Regions from separate parts of the Kaistia algarum genome, predicted to be linked through region 2. Evidence: riboswitches for the same ligand, from Rfam matches in the RefSeq annotation. Region 2 holds a riboswitch; the other holds the start of a gene.

Region 1 (7,834 bases), on a different contig from region 2:
GGTCGGGATCGCGCGGGTGTCGACGGCGTAGAAGTTGCGCCCGGTCGGCAGCACATCGGCCCGTCCCCGTGACGGTGCGCCGGAGGGGCCGGGCGGGATGAAACGGCCGTCGAGAGCTGCGATCACGCCAGCGATCTCGTCGCTGCCCGAACGGTCCAGCGCGGGCGCGAGATCGGCGACAATCCAGTCGAGAATGGGGGTGGTGGCGGAGAAATCGTCGAGGCAATCGAGCCGATGAAGCGCATCGGCCTGCCCTCTGCCCCCTTGTAGGGAAGAGTTGGCGAGGGGGGTATGCTGGGCGTGACTCGCCTCCGTCGACGGCTCGGCAGTTGGCCCCCTCCCCGACCCTCCCTCGCTTTGCGGGAGAGGGAGAAGAGCTGCGACCATGGCACGCGCCAAAGCCTCCACCCGCTCAACCGTATCACCAGCCGTTCGCCACAGGCCTTCGCCAAGGGCCTCAAGCACCTCCGGCCTTGGCCCCTCCCAATCGGCCGCGCGGTCACACCCGATCGGATCGAACCCCGCAAGGCCCAGATCGTTCGCGATCGCGCGCGCCAACGAGCCGTCCTGCGGTCTTCCGCCGGAGCGTGGGGCTCGGGCGATGGCGAGAAGCGTATCGATCCGCGCGTCCCCCTCGGGGCTCTTCCCGAACAGATGCAGTCCGTCGCGGATCTGCAGTTCCTTGATGTCGCAGAGATGCGCGTCGATCGCTCTCAGCGCGCGGTTCGGATCGTCGCGGCCGATTTCGAGGTCGCGGTCGATGCCATGGCGTTCGGCCAGCGCCAGGATCTCGGCCTCGAGAAAGTCGCGCCGCTTCGGATCGGCGCCGGCGGCGAGATGATATTCGTCGATCAGCGTTTCGATCTCGGCGAAGACGCCCTGCGCCCCGGCGCGGGTGAGCGCCGGCATGAGATGGTCGACGATCACCGCCGAGGAGCGCCGCTTCGCCTGCGCGCCCTCGCCGGGATCATTGACGATAAACGGATAGATGAGCGGCGTCGGGCCCAGCGCGACCTCCGGCCAGCACTCCGCCGACAGGCCGAGCGCCTTGCCAGGTAGCCATTCTAGGTTGCCGTGCTTACCGATCTGCACGATCGCGTCGGCGCCGAACTCGTGCCGGAGAAACGCGTAGAAGGCGAGGTAGTGGTGCGGCGGCACGAGCTCCGGATCGTGATAGGTCGCCTTGGGATCGACGCCATGGCCCCGTCCCGGCTGCACGGCGAGGACGATATTGCCGAAGCGATGGACGCGGACATGGAAAGCGCCGTCCTCGAAGAGCGGATCCTCTTCAGGCGCACCCCAGCGGGAGGCAAGCGCGGCGCGGACGGATTCCGGCAAGGCGTCGTGAAAGGCGAGGTAGGCGGCGAGGGGGAGAATTGCGGGAGAGACTCCGCCCAGCTCTCTCCCCCCTTGTGGGGGCGAGCTGGAGAGGGGGGTATGTTGGGCATGGAGCGTTTCCGTCGACGGCTCGGAAGCTAGCCCCCTCCCCAACCCTCCCCCGCTTTGCGGGAGAAGGGGCGAAAGCGCCTGCGGGCCTTGGTCCGCCTCCAGCAAACCCTCCATCAGCGCTCGGCCCGTCTCCGGGAACGCCGGCAGTTCGTACCCCGCGCGCCGCATCGCCGCAGCGATCCGCACCGCGCTCTCCGGCGTGTCGAGGCCGACGCCATTGCCGATCCGGCCGTCGCGGCCGGGATAGTTGGAGAGAACCAGCGCGATGCGACTTTTGCTGGCCGGCTTCGCGCCGAGACGCACCCAGGCGGCCACCTGCGCCGCAACGAAGGCGATCCGCTCGCGATCGGCCTTGTAGACGACGATGCGGCTGTCCGTGGCGGGATCGCGCGCCACTTCTTCCTTGAACGAGACCGGCCGCGTCAGGATACGGCCGTCGACCTCGGGCAGCGCCACGTTCATGATCAGATCGCGCGGCGAAAGTCCGCGCGTTGAATTGAGCCACGCCTCGCGGCTGGTGCCGGCGAAGACGATCTGCAGCACAGGCCGGCCAGGCGCGTCGAGCACGGTTGGCTCATGGCTTCGTCCGGGCCTGGAGATCGCGAAGGCGGTGCCGTTCAGTACGATAGCGGGTGGCGCTTCGACAAAGAACTGGCCGAGCGCTTCGGCGACGGCAGGGTTTTTCAGGCTGGTGACGAAGATGGGCACCGCGCCGATGCCCTCGCGGCCAAGTGCCTCGACCAGCGCGTCGATCGGCTCGGTAGAGCCGCCCTCGATCAGCGCCCGGTAAAAGACGATCGGCGCATAGGGCCGCTGGCGCGCCGCCGAGAGCGCGGCCTCTCGGGATACGACGCCGCTGCCCGGCTGCCAGAAGCCGATTTCGGGCAGCGCGACGGGCGCCTCGGGGGCCTCACCGTCGCCGACCCAGTGTCGCGCCAGCCGCAGCGCGCGGCCGATATTCTCCGGCCCCGCCTCGACGCAGCAGCGCCAGAGCTGCCGGGCGGCGGCGATGTCGATGGTCGAATAGGGCTCCAGCGACGGGTCCCAGCGGTCCTCGCCGGGCATCACCGCCAGCCTCGGGCCGCCGCCACGCGAGAGCGCCCGGAGCGCCTCCAGCCCATAGGGCCAATAGCCGGAGCCGCCCATCATTCGCACGATGACGAGCTTGGCCTTCTGGAGCGTCTTTTCGAGATAGAGATCGACCGAATAGGGATGCTGCAGCTTGGTCCAATTGGCGAGGCGAAGGCTCGGCCCTTCAGGCATCCGCGCGAAGGCACCGGCAAAGGCGGCGAGTTCGGAATCCGCCGCCGACAGCACAACAATATCGCCGGGCGATTGATCCAGATCGACGGCGGTGGCGCCATCGTCGATCCGTTCCGTTTCGCCGACGATCAGGTGCATGGCTCAGGCTCCGAAATGTGCCTCGACGGCGGCACGGTCGAGATGCTTCTCGCCGATCACGACGAGCCGACCGGCGATCTCTCCTGCCGCAAAATAGGTCTCGACGCGCGGGCCGACGGCCTGCACCACGGCCGGGAACGCCTTGCCGGCGACCCGGGCCCGGCCCTTGATTCGCAGCACGCCGGCTTCACCCATAGCGCCCCTGACCTTGTCGCCCAGCGCCTCGATCGACCCTTGCTCGCCGATGTCGAGGACATAGGAGACGAAATCGTCGTGGTCGTGCTCCTCGCCTTCGAGATCGTGGTGGCTCTTGCGGTTGGCCGCATCGTCCTCGGCCGCCGCGCCGACGCCAAGCAGGATGGCGAGTGGCAGGCCGGCCGGCGAGCCGATGACGCTGCGCGCTTCCGAGCGAGCCTCGCGCCGCACGATCGCCTCCACCTCGGCAAGCTGCGCGGCATCGACGAGATCGGCCTTGGAGAGCACGATCAGATCGGCGCAGGAGAGCTGGTCCTCGAACAGTTCCTCGATCGGGTCGTCATGGTCGAGCGAGGGATCGGCCGCGCGCTGCGCCGCTACCGCCGCCTCGTCATGGGCAAAGCGCCCTTCCGCGACGGCGGCGGCATCCACGACCGTCACGACGCCGTCGATCGTGGTCCGATGGCGCACGGAGGGCCAGGTGAAGGCACGCACCAGTGGCTGCGGCAGAGCAAGGCCCGAGGTCTCAATGACGATATGGTCCGGCGCGGGATCTCGCTTCAGCAGCATCTCGATCGTCGGCAGGAAATCATCCGCGACGGTGCAGCAAATGCAGCCATTGGTGAGTTCCACGACCGTATCCGGCTTGCAGTCATCGACGCCGCAATCGGAAAGCAGCGAGCCGTCGAAGCCCATGTCGCCAAACTCGTTGACGATGAGGGCGATCCGCTTGCCGTTCGCCTGCGCGATCAGGTTGCGGATCAGCGTCGTCTTGCCGGCCCCGAGGAAGCCGGTGACGATGGTGGCGGGAATGCGGGCGGTCAAAGCGAATACTCCGGATCGGAACGGGGTTTGAGGCGGACGGGCAGGCCCGCCGCCACGAGGAAAACCTGGGCGACCGCCTTGGCGATGCGCTGGTTGAGGCGGCCCTGCTCGTCGGCGAAGCGGCGGGCGAGTGCATTCATCGGCACGATGCCGGAGCCGACCTCGTTGGAGACGAGCACGATCGGCACCGAGGCCTCGTCAAGGCAGGCGGCGAGCCGTTCGCCCTCTGCCTCGGGGTCGCGGCCGGCCTCGAGCAGGTTGGAGAGCCAGAGCGTCAGGCAATCGACGAGAACCGCCCTTCCCTCCGCTCTCGCAATCGCGCCGACGAGATCGAGCGGCGCCTCGATCGTCGCCCAGTCGCCGCGGCGAGCCCGGTGCAGGGCGATGCGTTCGCCCATCTCCTGGTCCCTCGCCTCGGCGGTGGCGACGTAGACGACCGGACGGGCCAAGGCCTGTACGATCGTCTCCGCGAAGCGGCTCTTGCCGGAGCGGGCGCCGCCGAGGACGAGCGCCGTCCGCGGCGGCGGGATCGTCGGTTCCATCCCGTCAGGCCGTTCGCGAAACGCGCCGGTAAAGCCAGCCCGAGAAGAGGCCGGAGAGCGACCAGAGCAGCGCGCTGGCGACCAGCGAGGCGACGACGAATTCGGCGCCGAGCGCTGCCGGATAGGGAGCCTCCAGCGTCGGTGGCCGTGGAGCCCCGATAACATGCGGGACGACTGCCAGTGCGATGCCGGCGAGCTTGGCGTACCAGGCTGGCGCGAAGACGAGGAGCGCGAGGCCCGCCGCCGAGGCCGCGACCGTGCCAAGCCACCAGATCTGCCGCGAGGTGATCTCCGCCGCTGCGGTTCCCGGAAGCTCCGGCGACAACCCGAGCGAGGGGAGAAGCGAAGCGACGAAGAACCCGGCGACGCCCCAGAGCACGCCGGTTCGGGCGTCGATCGGGCCGCCGCGCAGCGTCATGGCGCCGAGCAGCACCGCCGATACTCCGACGCCCATCAGCAGATTGGCGAGAAGCGTATAGGCCGAGCGCTCGAAACCATCGGCCGGCTCCCAGGCGCCGGCATCATGATGATGTTCCGCCGGAGTGGTCTCCGCCGCGGCTGCATGGTCATGGCCGGACGCCTCCTGATGCGCGGCGGCGGGATCGACAGCGGCTGCCGGAGCCTCGTTGGCTTCGGCGGCCTTCTCAAAAGTCTCGCCATGCAGGATCAGCGGCTCGGTCGTGACGAACTGGACGCCCGTCAGAATCGCGCCCACGACAAGGCCAGCGCCAAAGGCGCTGAGAATGATCGATTTCAGCATGATGGACCCCGATGTCAGTGGCAGGGCAGCCCGAGGGCGTGCCGCGTGTCGTGGGTCGCATTATGGATGGCGCTGGGCGCAGCAAAGCCGGTGCCGACAAAGAGCAGCACGCCGAAGACCATGGCGGCGATGCCGGCGGCAAGCCGGCTGGGCGCCTCGGTGCGGGTTCCGCTTGTAGGAAGCGTGGTCGAACGAGAATCAGTCATGGCATCTCCTTTGCCGTCCCACCGACGGCCGGTCCTAACGATGCAAAGGCTGGTCTCCTGGCTCACGGGTCGCAGCTTCCCTGGCGCCTTCCCGGTTTCCCAGTGGCATGGTGCAAGGTCGCTCGCCGCTTACAGTTGCGGGGGCAGCTCCGGACTTGAAACCCCTTGAGGGGTCGTTCCGCACCGGATTCCCATTTCATCCCCCGAACCCTTCGGTCCTATCGGGGGAACCTAAGCAGATACGACGCTAGAGGGATCGCGGAGGACGCGCAAGGCCGTACGCTGGCACGGCGAGGCTGGTCAGCCCTGATCCACCGGCGCCCGACCGCGAAAACGCGCCCAGCGCCGGGCCAGTTTCACCTCCGACTGACGACGAAAGCGGCGGATCCGCGGGAAGTCATGGGACAGCACAATCAGCCCGATCGGCAACATCCATATGCCCAGCACAGGCAGAAAACTGAATATGCCGCCGGCGATGAAAGCTCCGCCGATGCCGATCCGGAGCGGCCGGCTTTCGGGCAGTTTGACAGTTCTCTTGCCAAATCGGATCGAGGGCATGGCGCTCAGGCAGCCTCCTTGTTGCTCGCTATATGGTGCTATTGGATTGCGAGAACCATACGCGACCAATTCCACGTCGATGTGCCCGAGACTTGCGCCGTTGGCCTGGCCTCGTTCTTCTTTTCATATTCGCGTTCTGCTAGCGCTGGTCGTGGGACGAGCGAGCTGATCCAGCGGGGCTGGTGCTCGCAACCGCCATGGGCATAGGCGTCGTGGAATCGTGAGCGAGGCAGTCCAACCCAAGCGCAAGGCCAGGCCGAGGCGCGCCGGCGTGACCATGGCCGACGTCGCGGCGGAAGCGGGCGTCTCGATGCAGACCGTATCCCGCGCCCTGCGGACGCCGCAAACCGTCTCGCCGGATACGCTCGAACTCATCACGGCCGCCATTCGCAAGACGCACTATGTGCAGAATCTGGCGGCCAGCATGCTCGCCTCGGCGCGCAGCCTGACGATAGCAGCGGTCATACCGACGCTCTCCACCTCGATCTTCGCCGACACGATCCAGTCCCTGTCGGACATGGTGGGCCGCAAGGGCTATCAACTTTTCGTCGGCAATACGGATTACCGGCTCGACCGTGAAGAGGATCTGATCCGCAGTCTCCTTGGCCGCCGCCCCGACGGGCTCTTCCTTGTTGGAACGCGCCATACGCGCGGCAGCGTCTCGTTGCTGAAGCGGGCCGGAATTCCGATCGTCGAGGGCTGGGATCTGGCGCCCCAGCCGATCGACCGGCAGGTCGGCTTTTCCAACGATCTGGCGATGGATGCGGTCGTTCGCCATCTGGCGGCGAGCGGTCGCCGCCAACCGGTATTCGCCGGCGTGGTCCGCCCTGGCGACAGCCGCGCGCGCCAGCGCCGGGATGGGTTCTGCGCGGCGGCGCAAAAACTGTGGCCGGAAGACGAGCCGAGGCTGATCGATGCCGGCGATCTGGCGTTGACCATGGATGCCGGCGCCAGCCTGCTCGACCGTGTCGAGGCGCAGCATCCGGACGCCGATGCCATCGTCCTCTCCAGCGACATCACGGCCGCCGGTGTCCTCTTCGCCTGCATAAGGCGCGGCATTGCCGTGCCGCGGCGTTTCGCAATCACCGGCTTCGGCGATTTCGAGTTCGCCCGCCATCTGGTCCCGTCTCTGACGACGATCGCCGTGCCAACCCGCCGCATCGGCTTCGAGGCTGGCCGCCTGCTGCTGGGCGCGATCGCGGGCGATACGGCAGGACCCAGGACTGTCGATGTCGGTTTCGAGTTGATCGAGCGAGAGAGCAGCTGATCGCGGAACCGTCCAGGTTCGCTCAGACCGCCTTCTTGCCGTCGCCGACCGCAAGCCGCGCCAGTTGCGTCAATACCACGGCGGTGCCCTTGAGCCGCTTTTCCGGGTCTTCCCAATCGCGGATCAGCACGATCTTCTGGTCGGGGCGAACCTTCGCCAGGCTGCCCTGCTCGCCGATATAGCGGATTAGGCCGGCCGGATTGGCGAAGGTCGAGTTGCGGAAGCCGATGACCATGCCCTTCGGGCCGGCATCGACCTTCTCGACATTCGCCTTGCGGCAGAGCGCCTTGATGTAGACGATCTTCAACAGGTGCTCGACCTCGTCCGGCAGCGGGCCGAAACGGTCGATCAGCTCGGCGCCGAAGGCGTCGATCTGCTCCGGCTCTTCGAGATCGCCCAGGCGTCGGTAGAGCCCGAGCCGCAGCTGGAGGTCGGGAACAAAGGTCTCCGGCAGCATGACCGGCGTGCCGACCGTGATCTGCGGCGACCAGCGGCCGTCATCGGCCTCGTCGGCGTCGCCGCCCTGCCGAAGCTGCGCCACCGCCTCCTCCAGCATCTGCTGGTAGAGCTCGAAGCCGACTTCCTTGATATGGCCGGATTGCTCCTCGCCCAGCAGATTGCCGGCGCCGCG
Region 2 (7,834 bases):
CAGGCCGCCACGCTCAAAAAGATCGACAATTATTTCAATTCGATCCGCACGATGCAGGGTCGCTTCATCCAGTTCGGACCGAATGGCGAACAGTCGGAAGGCGTCTTCTTCATCAGCCGTCCGGGCAAGATCCGCTTCCACTATAATCCGCCCGTGAAGATGGATGTCATCTGCGACGGTAGCCAAGTGGCGATCCGCGATAGCAAGATGATGACGCAGGATCTCTATCCGCTGTCGAAGACGCCGCTGCGCTATCTGCTCGCCGACCGCATCGATCTGACCTCCGCGTCGATCGTGCAGAAGGTTACGGAGGAGCCGGACCTGATCTCGCTCGTCCTTGCCCAGGATGCGAGCTTTGGCGACGGCTCGCTCAAGCTGATCTTCGACAAGCAGAGCTTCGAGCTGCGCCAATGGGTGGTCACCGACGCGCAGGGCCTCGATACGTCGGTTGCGATCTATGATGTCGAGGTCGGCAAGCCGGCCGATCCGAAGAATTTCAAGATCGACTACTATCTGCCCAGCACCAAGCTGCGCTGATCGCGGCGTTGTGATCCGCCGCCTTTTGAGTCGGGACTTGAAAACGGGCCACGGCGTGCCGATCTTCGAACCATAGCGGGACGACCCAAGGCTTGGTAGTGCCCCCCGTCTCACCGAGCCCCAGTTCCGCGAGGCGCCATGTCCCCGACAGGCGCTAAAGCGCTCCGAGCGCGACGCCCAGCCTCCCCCGGGGCTGGGCGTTTCTTTGTCTGCTTCTTCGTGGCCCGAATTGCGCAATTGCGATTGGACTTGGAAGGCGAATTGCGTATGCCCTTGGCTTCCTTCGGGGGTTCAGCATGACGATCACGATCGCGACCTGGAACATCAATTCGGTGCGGCTGCGCATCGATCTGGTTACATCGTTTCTCGAGGCGCATCGCCCCGATGTCCTCTGCCTGCAGGAAATCAAATGCGTCGAGGGCAGTTTCCCCTCCGGCGCCTTCACGAGGCTCGGCTATGTCCATCAGGCCGTACACGGTCAGAAGGGCTATCACGGTGTCGCGACGCTCTCGCGCCTGCCTTTCGCCGAGACGGCCCGTCAGGGCTTCTACGGAAAGGACGACGCCCGTCACGTCTCGGTCGTTCTGCCGGATCGCGATCTGCCGATCACGCTGCATAATTTCTACGTTCCGGCCGGCGGCGACGAACCCGATCCGGCGGTCAACGAGAAATTCGCGCATAAGCTCGGCTTCCTGGACGAGATGAGGACCTGGCTGACGGGCGCGCAGACCAACCGGCCGGCGATCCTCGTCGGTGATCTCAACATCGCGCCGCTGGAGCACGATGTGTGGTCGCACAAGCAGTTGCTCGACGTCGTCAGCCACACGCCGGTCGAAACGGAACTGTTGGAGGCGGTGCGCGTGGCTGGCGGCTGGGTCGATGCGATGCGCCATTTCATTCCGCCGGAAGAGAAGCTCTTCACTTGGTGGAGCTATCGGGCGCAGGACTGGGAAGCCTCCAATCGAGGCCGCCGGCTCGACCATGTATGGGTGACGCCGCCGCTCAAGGGGCGCCTCCTTGGCGTCGAGGTGCTGCGCGAGGCGCGCGGCTGGGCCCGGCCTTCCGACCATGTCCCGGTCATCGTGCGCATCGCTGCCTGAGCTCTCATCTATCCGATCGTTCTGCGTCGCAGCCTCGCATGATAGAATGGTTGTCTCCGATCGGAGGCGGCCATGTTCCGGTGGCTTGGCGTCGCGGCGGCCCTTGGGCTTCTCTTCCCGGCAACGGCCCGTACCGCTGCTGCCCGGGACTTGGTCCCGCGCGTCTATCAGGAGGAATTTCATCTCCGCGCCGATCGTGACTTCCAGCTTCCGGGCTGGCGCGATATGGACAGCGGGACGGCCGCCCTGCTCGTCGAAGCCGGTTGTCGCGCTCTTCGGACCGATTGCTCTCCGGACGCCGCCGGACAAGATTCGAGCGACCGGTTCCTGAAGCGGCTCATCCATTCAGATGATTATCGCGGCACGGCCTGGCTCACCCGGGTTCGTGGCGGCAGCTACTATGCCAGGTTCGTGGCCCCAAGCGGCTACTCCGCGTGCCGGGCTGGCGTCTATTGGAAAGGCGGCCTCGTCCACGGCGGGGTGCGGCTTGCAGGTTCTATCGAGCGATCCGGTCTCGACGGCGTGGCGGTCTATGCCAATCTGGATCCGTCGGCGGATGGCGTGGCCGAGTTTCGCCTTCTCATTCTTTATGTGGCGAAAGCAGAGCTGGCGTCGCATGGCTGCTGGCCCGACCAGACCCTGCTCTTCCTCTGTCGCGACGGCATATGCCAGCCGAGCCGGGCCTATCCCGAAACGGATCTGCGTTAACCGACTCCGGCTCGAATAGATTGCCGTCCTCGCGTGTTCTTGCTGCGGCCGACATCGTCGGCACACGTCAACAGAGAGGATTTCAGCCATGAGAACCGCAGCCACGAGAACTGTTCTGGCTCTGGCCATGCTTGCCGGAGCCTTCGGGCCGGCGATTGCCGCCGGACCGGCCAAGATGATGGAGACGTCCGTCGGCAAGGTCTATGTCGATGCCAAGGGGATGACGCTCTACACCTTCGACAAGGACCAGAAGGGCGTGTCCAATTGCTACGACCAGTGCGCCGTGAATTGGCCGCCCTTTGTGGCCGGAGCCAAGGCGAAGGCGAGCGGCGAGTGGACGCTGGTCGACCGGAAGGACGGAACGAAGATGTGGGCCTATGACGGCATGCCGCTCTACACCTTCATCAAGGACAAGAAGCCGGGCGACGTCGTCGGTGATGGCGTCGGCGGCGTCTGGCACGTCGCGAAATAGCCAGCTAAGGGCGGTGCCTGCCTGGCGGCACCGCCACTTTCAATTTTCGATAAAGGCAAGCATATTCGTGGGCTTCAGGCCCACATCGGGTGGGCCCGGTTCGGGGGATTGAATGTACATATTGGTTATGCTGTCGATCGTTTACGGGGCGACGGAGGAGACGAAGAGTCTCGCCGTTTCCTCTTCGATCTCGGCCGTGGGCGGGTTTGAGTCGCTGGCGGCGTGTCAGGCAGCGGGGCAGCGTCTTCTCTCGTCACCACGCCCTTCCAATCTGGAGATCCGCTTTAGCTGCGAGGTCGCCGAATGAGCTTCGACGCGCCGCGTTTCGAGCTGCAGGGCTAATCTCCCTTCGTCAATCCTAGCGGGTACCGGTCGATCCACTGCTTTTCCGGGGGAATAGGCGTTCCTTTGGCTCCTGTTGCCCGCGAGGCACAGGACCCATGGTCGACTCAGCCTAGAATCCGCCGGGCACGGGGAGTGGAGGTGCCGATATGCTCGATTTTGCAACGTATTATATCGAGTATGACGGCGGCGGGCAGCGTTCGCTTCTCCATCGCGACGGATTGCCGGTGGCGAGCTTCGCGTCCCATGATGACGCGCTGCGGAGCGCGACGAATCTCGCCAGCTCCGCCGCCGAACTCGGCATGTATTCGCGCGTCATCGAACTCGGTGACGACCTCCATGGATCGATCGTCTTCGAACGCGAGCCGATCTCCGATTCGGACCTGCCCTGGCACGCCCTCGACGACTGAGGCCGAGCGGTCGCGCCGCATCCAAGGCTCTCAGCGGATCGCGGCAGGATTCAAGTCGCTGCTGAACGGTATTTCTTGACGCAGATGTTCGGGAGCGGTACGCGCCTTCTCCGTGCCTGTCAGGGGGTCTGGCGATCCGCCCGTTGCGGCGTTGAAGCGGAGCCGCCGTGCGCGGTCGCGGCGGCCAGCTTGGCGTAGCGCTCCTGGACGTGAGGGGAGGGCTTGATGACCTTGGTGGCGAGGCCCACGGCCGAGAGAAACCGGATCGTTAGCCAGGTTACATCCAGTTCCCACCAGCGGTGGCCGTAGCGGGCCGAGCGTGGGTCGGCGTGATGATTATTGTGCCAGCCCTCGCCATTGCTGAGGAAGCCGACGATCAGATTATTCCGGCTGGATTCGTCGGTCTCATAATTGCGGTACCCCCAAAGATGGGTCACCGAATTGATCGACCACGTAATGTGCCAAACCAGCACCGTGCGGACGAAGGCTCCCCAAACCAGCAGGCTGAGGCCGAATTGCAAAGCCTCCAGCAGGCTGCCGCCCAGCAGCAATTCGGCTACGAACCCGCCGGCAAAGAAGAGCGCCCACGAAATCAGGATCACCCGAACCCAGCGGAAGTTCGCTTCGAGCCTCGCATAGAACGGGTCCTGCAGGACGTCTTTGGCATAGCGGGAGATCAACGCCCGACGTGTCAGCTCGCGATTGGTGAAGAGCATCCACCCGATATGCGCCCACAGGAAGTTGACCAGCGGGGTGTGCGGATCCGGCTGTTCGTCCGCATGCTCGTGATGCTTGCGGTGGATGGAGATCCAGCGGGCCGGCGTATCCTGAACGCAGCACACGCCGAGGATGGCGAAGCTGTGCTCCAGCCATTTCGGGCAGACGACGCCGCGATGGGTCAGCATGCGATGGAAGCAAAGGCTGATCCCGAGCGTGCCGAATACATAGAGCCCCAGAATCGCCACCACCACGCCGGTCCAGCTGAAGAGCCACGGCACGAACGCCAGAAGCGCCAGCAGGTGGATCGCCCCAATTCCGATCGCATCGATGCGGGCGAGCCGAAGAGGCTGCGCGGCTTTCGGAATATCCAGATGACCATGGGGATCCGCCCGTGCGACATCGGCATCAACAGGAACAGGCACCGGCACAAACCCAATCGTTTGGGGCCAAGGCCGGGAGGACGCGCAAGAGGCACGCGGACGCCACGGGGGCCGTCTGCAGCAAGCGACGATCCACCGGAACACTCCGCCCAGGGACGTTTACGGCGTCGCGGCAGATCTCCTGGCTCGCGGGTCGTCGCTTCCGCCCGGCCTTCCAGGATCATTTCGATCCCGGTGACGCGCGATGGGCTTCGGCGAACCGCTCACCGTTGCGGAGACAGCTCCGGGTTTGGCAGATGCCGCACCGGCTTCCCTCAAACGCTCGAATCTTGGGCTTCAAGAGACCGTGACGGTCAGACTAGGCGTTAATTCGGATACGAAGTCAACGCGTGCCGGTCGGGCCCGGCCTCGACGAGAGCAACGCGTACCTTCGGATTCTCCGAAAGCCGGTTCGCGAGCACGCAGCCAGCGGCGCCGCCGCCGACGATCATGTAGTCGAAGCCGGACACGATCAGAGGTCCTGGTTCTGCGGCAGGATGACGAGGTCGCGGATCGTGACATTGGCGGGCCGCGTCAGCATGAACACGACCGCATCGGCGACATCCTCGGAGCGCAATCCCTCGCGGCTCTCGACCTTTGCGTCGATCGCAGCCGGGTCCTTGTAGCCCCAGAGTTCGTTCAGCACGATGCCCGGCGCGACGGCGCCGACGCGGATGCCCTGCGGGGCTACCTGGCGGCGGAGACCATGGACGAAGGATTGGATCGCATGCTTGGAGGCCGAATAGATCGGCTCCCACTGGATCGCCTGATGGCCCGAGATCGAGCTGGTGATCAGGATATGGCCGTCCTTGCGCTCGATCATTTCGGGCAGGACGGCGCGGACCAGGCGGAAGACACTGTTGACGTTGACCGCGAGGAGTTCGTCCCAGGCGTCGGGATCGCCCTCGGCGACGTCGCCGGGAATATAGAGCCCGGCATTCGGCAGCAATATATCGATACGGCCGAAGCGGGCGCGCGCCTCGGCGACGACCCGGTCGACCTCGGCTGGCTTGGTGAGATCGGCGGCGATCGGCAGCGCCTCGGTCGGCAGGTTCGACGCCACGGCCTGGAGGCGTTCGGCCGAGCGTCCGACCAGGACTAGCTTCGCCCCTTCTTCGGCGACCGCGCGTGCCATGGCCCGCCCGATGCCCGAGCTGCCGCCCGTGACGAGGACGATCTTGTTCTTGAGTTCCGTCCGCATGCCTTCCTCCCGATGGCCGGCGCCTTGCGGCGCTCATGAGCGGATGCTAGGCGGCATATATTCCGCTCGTCAATTCATATCTTTTCTCGCGCAAATATTCTTCCGGATATCAAGGCCGCCGATCGATCAGCCCGCGCCGCCGTCGCGCGCCGCCGCGCGATATTTGGCGACGACCGCGCCCACCATCTGTCGGACGAGTTGGCGGGGGAGCCCGGCGGGATCGATGGCCGGGCCGACAAGGCCACCGGTCGCCTGTGCGACGAGGCCGGGTTCAGGCCGGCCCTCGGCGATATTGCGGTGGAGGCGGCCAAGCGCGGCCTGGATGCGCGGATTGGGCCAATAATAGCGTACGCGGTCGCTGAGCCCGAACAGCATCATCGCTGCCTCACGCTCATCGGCGGCGACGTAGCCGCGCCAATCCTTCGGCGCAGCGCGCATTTCGGTGCGGATCACGTCAAGGATGCCGGAGGGTTCGGCTGGCCCCAGCGACGCCTCGATGCCGGCCAGTGCGACCACGGCTTGCCGATAGGCGAAGGTCAGTTCCGGGCCGACCTTCAGGATCGCGAAATGGCCGTCGACGAGCGCCGCCAGCGCCGCCTCGGTCTGGTAGTCGCTCGAGTGGGCCTCGAAGACGAGGCCCGGCAGGCTCGCCACCGTGGCCGAGAGATCGGCGGCCTTCTCCGGCACGAAGGCGTAGACCTTGTCGTTGCCAAAATCGACGCCGGGCTGGACGACGATGCCGACGACTCGGTCGAAGGCGGCGTCGAGGCCGCGCGCCGCGAAGGCGGTGCGGTGGAGATCGATCGTGCGTTGGACCGAGGTCGTGGTCGTGACGGCGAGGGCGTCCAGCGTCTCGGTCTCGCCACCCGGGATCGGCACCTCGGTACCCACGACATAGGCGAGCTGCCGGCTCGCGGCGGCGCGCTCCGCCACGATGGCGAGGTCGGCGGCGCGTTCCGCCATGGTCGCTTCGGCAAGTTGGCCGTCATCGGCGCAGGCCATCGAGGCATCGAGATGGATCTTGGTGAAGCCAGCCTCGACGAAGGCCGCGACCATCGCCTTCGCCTTTTCCATGGCGATGGCTGCCGGCTCGTTTTTCCAGGGGTTGGGGCCGAGATGGTCGCCACCCAGGATGAGACGATCTGCGTCGACGCCCTCGTCGGCGGCGAGGCCCTCGGCGAAGCGGCGGAAATCGGCGGGCGTCATGCCGGTATAGCCGCCGAACTGGTTGACCTGGTTACAGGTCGCCTCGATCAGGATCGGCGCGTCATCGTCGCGATAGGCGGCGAAGATGGCACGCAGCGTTTCGGGGTGGGCCGTGCAGTAGGACGGGATCCCGGTCCGTTCGCCGGCGCGGTTCGCGGCGACGATATCGAGCAGCGTTCTCATGCCGCGCCCTCCAGCCGGCGTTCGATCGCCGCGAGGTTCGAATTGCCCTCCATCGGGCCGAGCCTGCCAACGGCGAGCGCACCGGCTGCGTTCGCCCGCGCCAGTGCCGCGGCAAAGGGGAGGCCGAGCGTGCGCAGCGCGACATAGGTGGCACAGAAGCAATCGCCGGCCCCGGTGGGATCGACGACTGTGGTTCGATGCGCCGGAAGGCTCACGCGCTCCCCTCTGCGGTCGAGACCGAGACAGCCGAACTCGCCCCGTTTCAGGACGACGCTTTCCGCGCCGGCGGCGATCAGGCGGCCCGCATAATCGGCGAACTCGGCACCGGGAAAGAGTACGGCCGCATCCTCCTCGCTCGGCAGGAAATAGGTCGAGAGCGCCGTCAGCGCCTCGACGGCGGCGAAATAGCCCGGATCGCCAAGCAGTTCCTTGCGTACATTGGGGTCGAAGGAAATCGCGATTCCGGCCTCGGCAAGCCCGCGCGCCACCTCCAGCGCCGTGGCCCGCATGGCTCCGTCGCCGAGCGTCGATCCCGA

The links. A riboswitch is a leader RNA that binds a small molecule or an ion and turns the genes downstream of it on or off. The one in region 2 is predicted to bind cobalamin.
Region 1: another riboswitch for cobalamin. It lies ahead of OSH05_RS15260 (CbtB domain-containing protein); the one in region 2 lies ahead of OSH05_RS10955 (acyl-CoA desaturase).

The regions. Positions count from the first base shown of each region.
Region 1 is NZ_JAPKNJ010000002.1:412,692-420,525, forward strand. Features, by position in the region: gene cobN (cobaltochelatase subunit CobN) at 1-2,850, opposite strand, end outside; gene cobW (cobalamin biosynthesis protein CobW) at 2,854-3,870, opposite strand; gene cobU (bifunctional adenosylcobinamide kinase/adenosylcobinamide-phosphate guanylyltransferase) at 3,867-4,412, opposite strand; gene OSH05_RS15255 (CbtA family protein) at 4,417-5,172, opposite strand; gene OSH05_RS15260 (CbtB domain-containing protein) at 5,187-5,378, opposite strand; cobalamin riboswitch at 5,409-5,628, opposite strand; gene OSH05_RS15265 (hypothetical protein) at 5,679-5,936, opposite strand; gene OSH05_RS15270 (LacI family DNA-binding transcriptional regulator) at 6,157-7,203, shown strand; gene mfd (transcription-repair coupling factor) at 7,226-7,834, opposite strand, start outside.
Region 2 is NZ_JAPKNJ010000001.1:2,269,857-2,277,690, forward strand. Features, by position in the region: gene OSH05_RS10930 (LolA family protein) at 1-537, shown strand, start outside; gene xth (exodeoxyribonuclease III) at 834-1,637, shown strand; gene OSH05_RS10940 (hypothetical protein) at 1,788-2,345, shown strand; gene OSH05_RS10945 (COG4315 family predicted lipoprotein) at 2,434-2,817, shown strand; gene OSH05_RS10950 (hypothetical protein) at 3,309-3,569, shown strand; gene OSH05_RS10955 (acyl-CoA desaturase) at 3,689-4,711, opposite strand; cobalamin riboswitch at 4,824-5,033, opposite strand; partial or broken gene OSH05_RS25255 (NAD(P)-binding protein) at 5,071-5,160, opposite strand; gene OSH05_RS10965 (SDR family oxidoreductase) at 5,181-5,909, opposite strand; gene OSH05_RS10970 (class II D-tagatose-bisphosphate aldolase, non-catalytic subunit) at 6,036-7,298, opposite strand; gene OSH05_RS10975 (sugar kinase) at 7,295-7,834, opposite strand, start outside.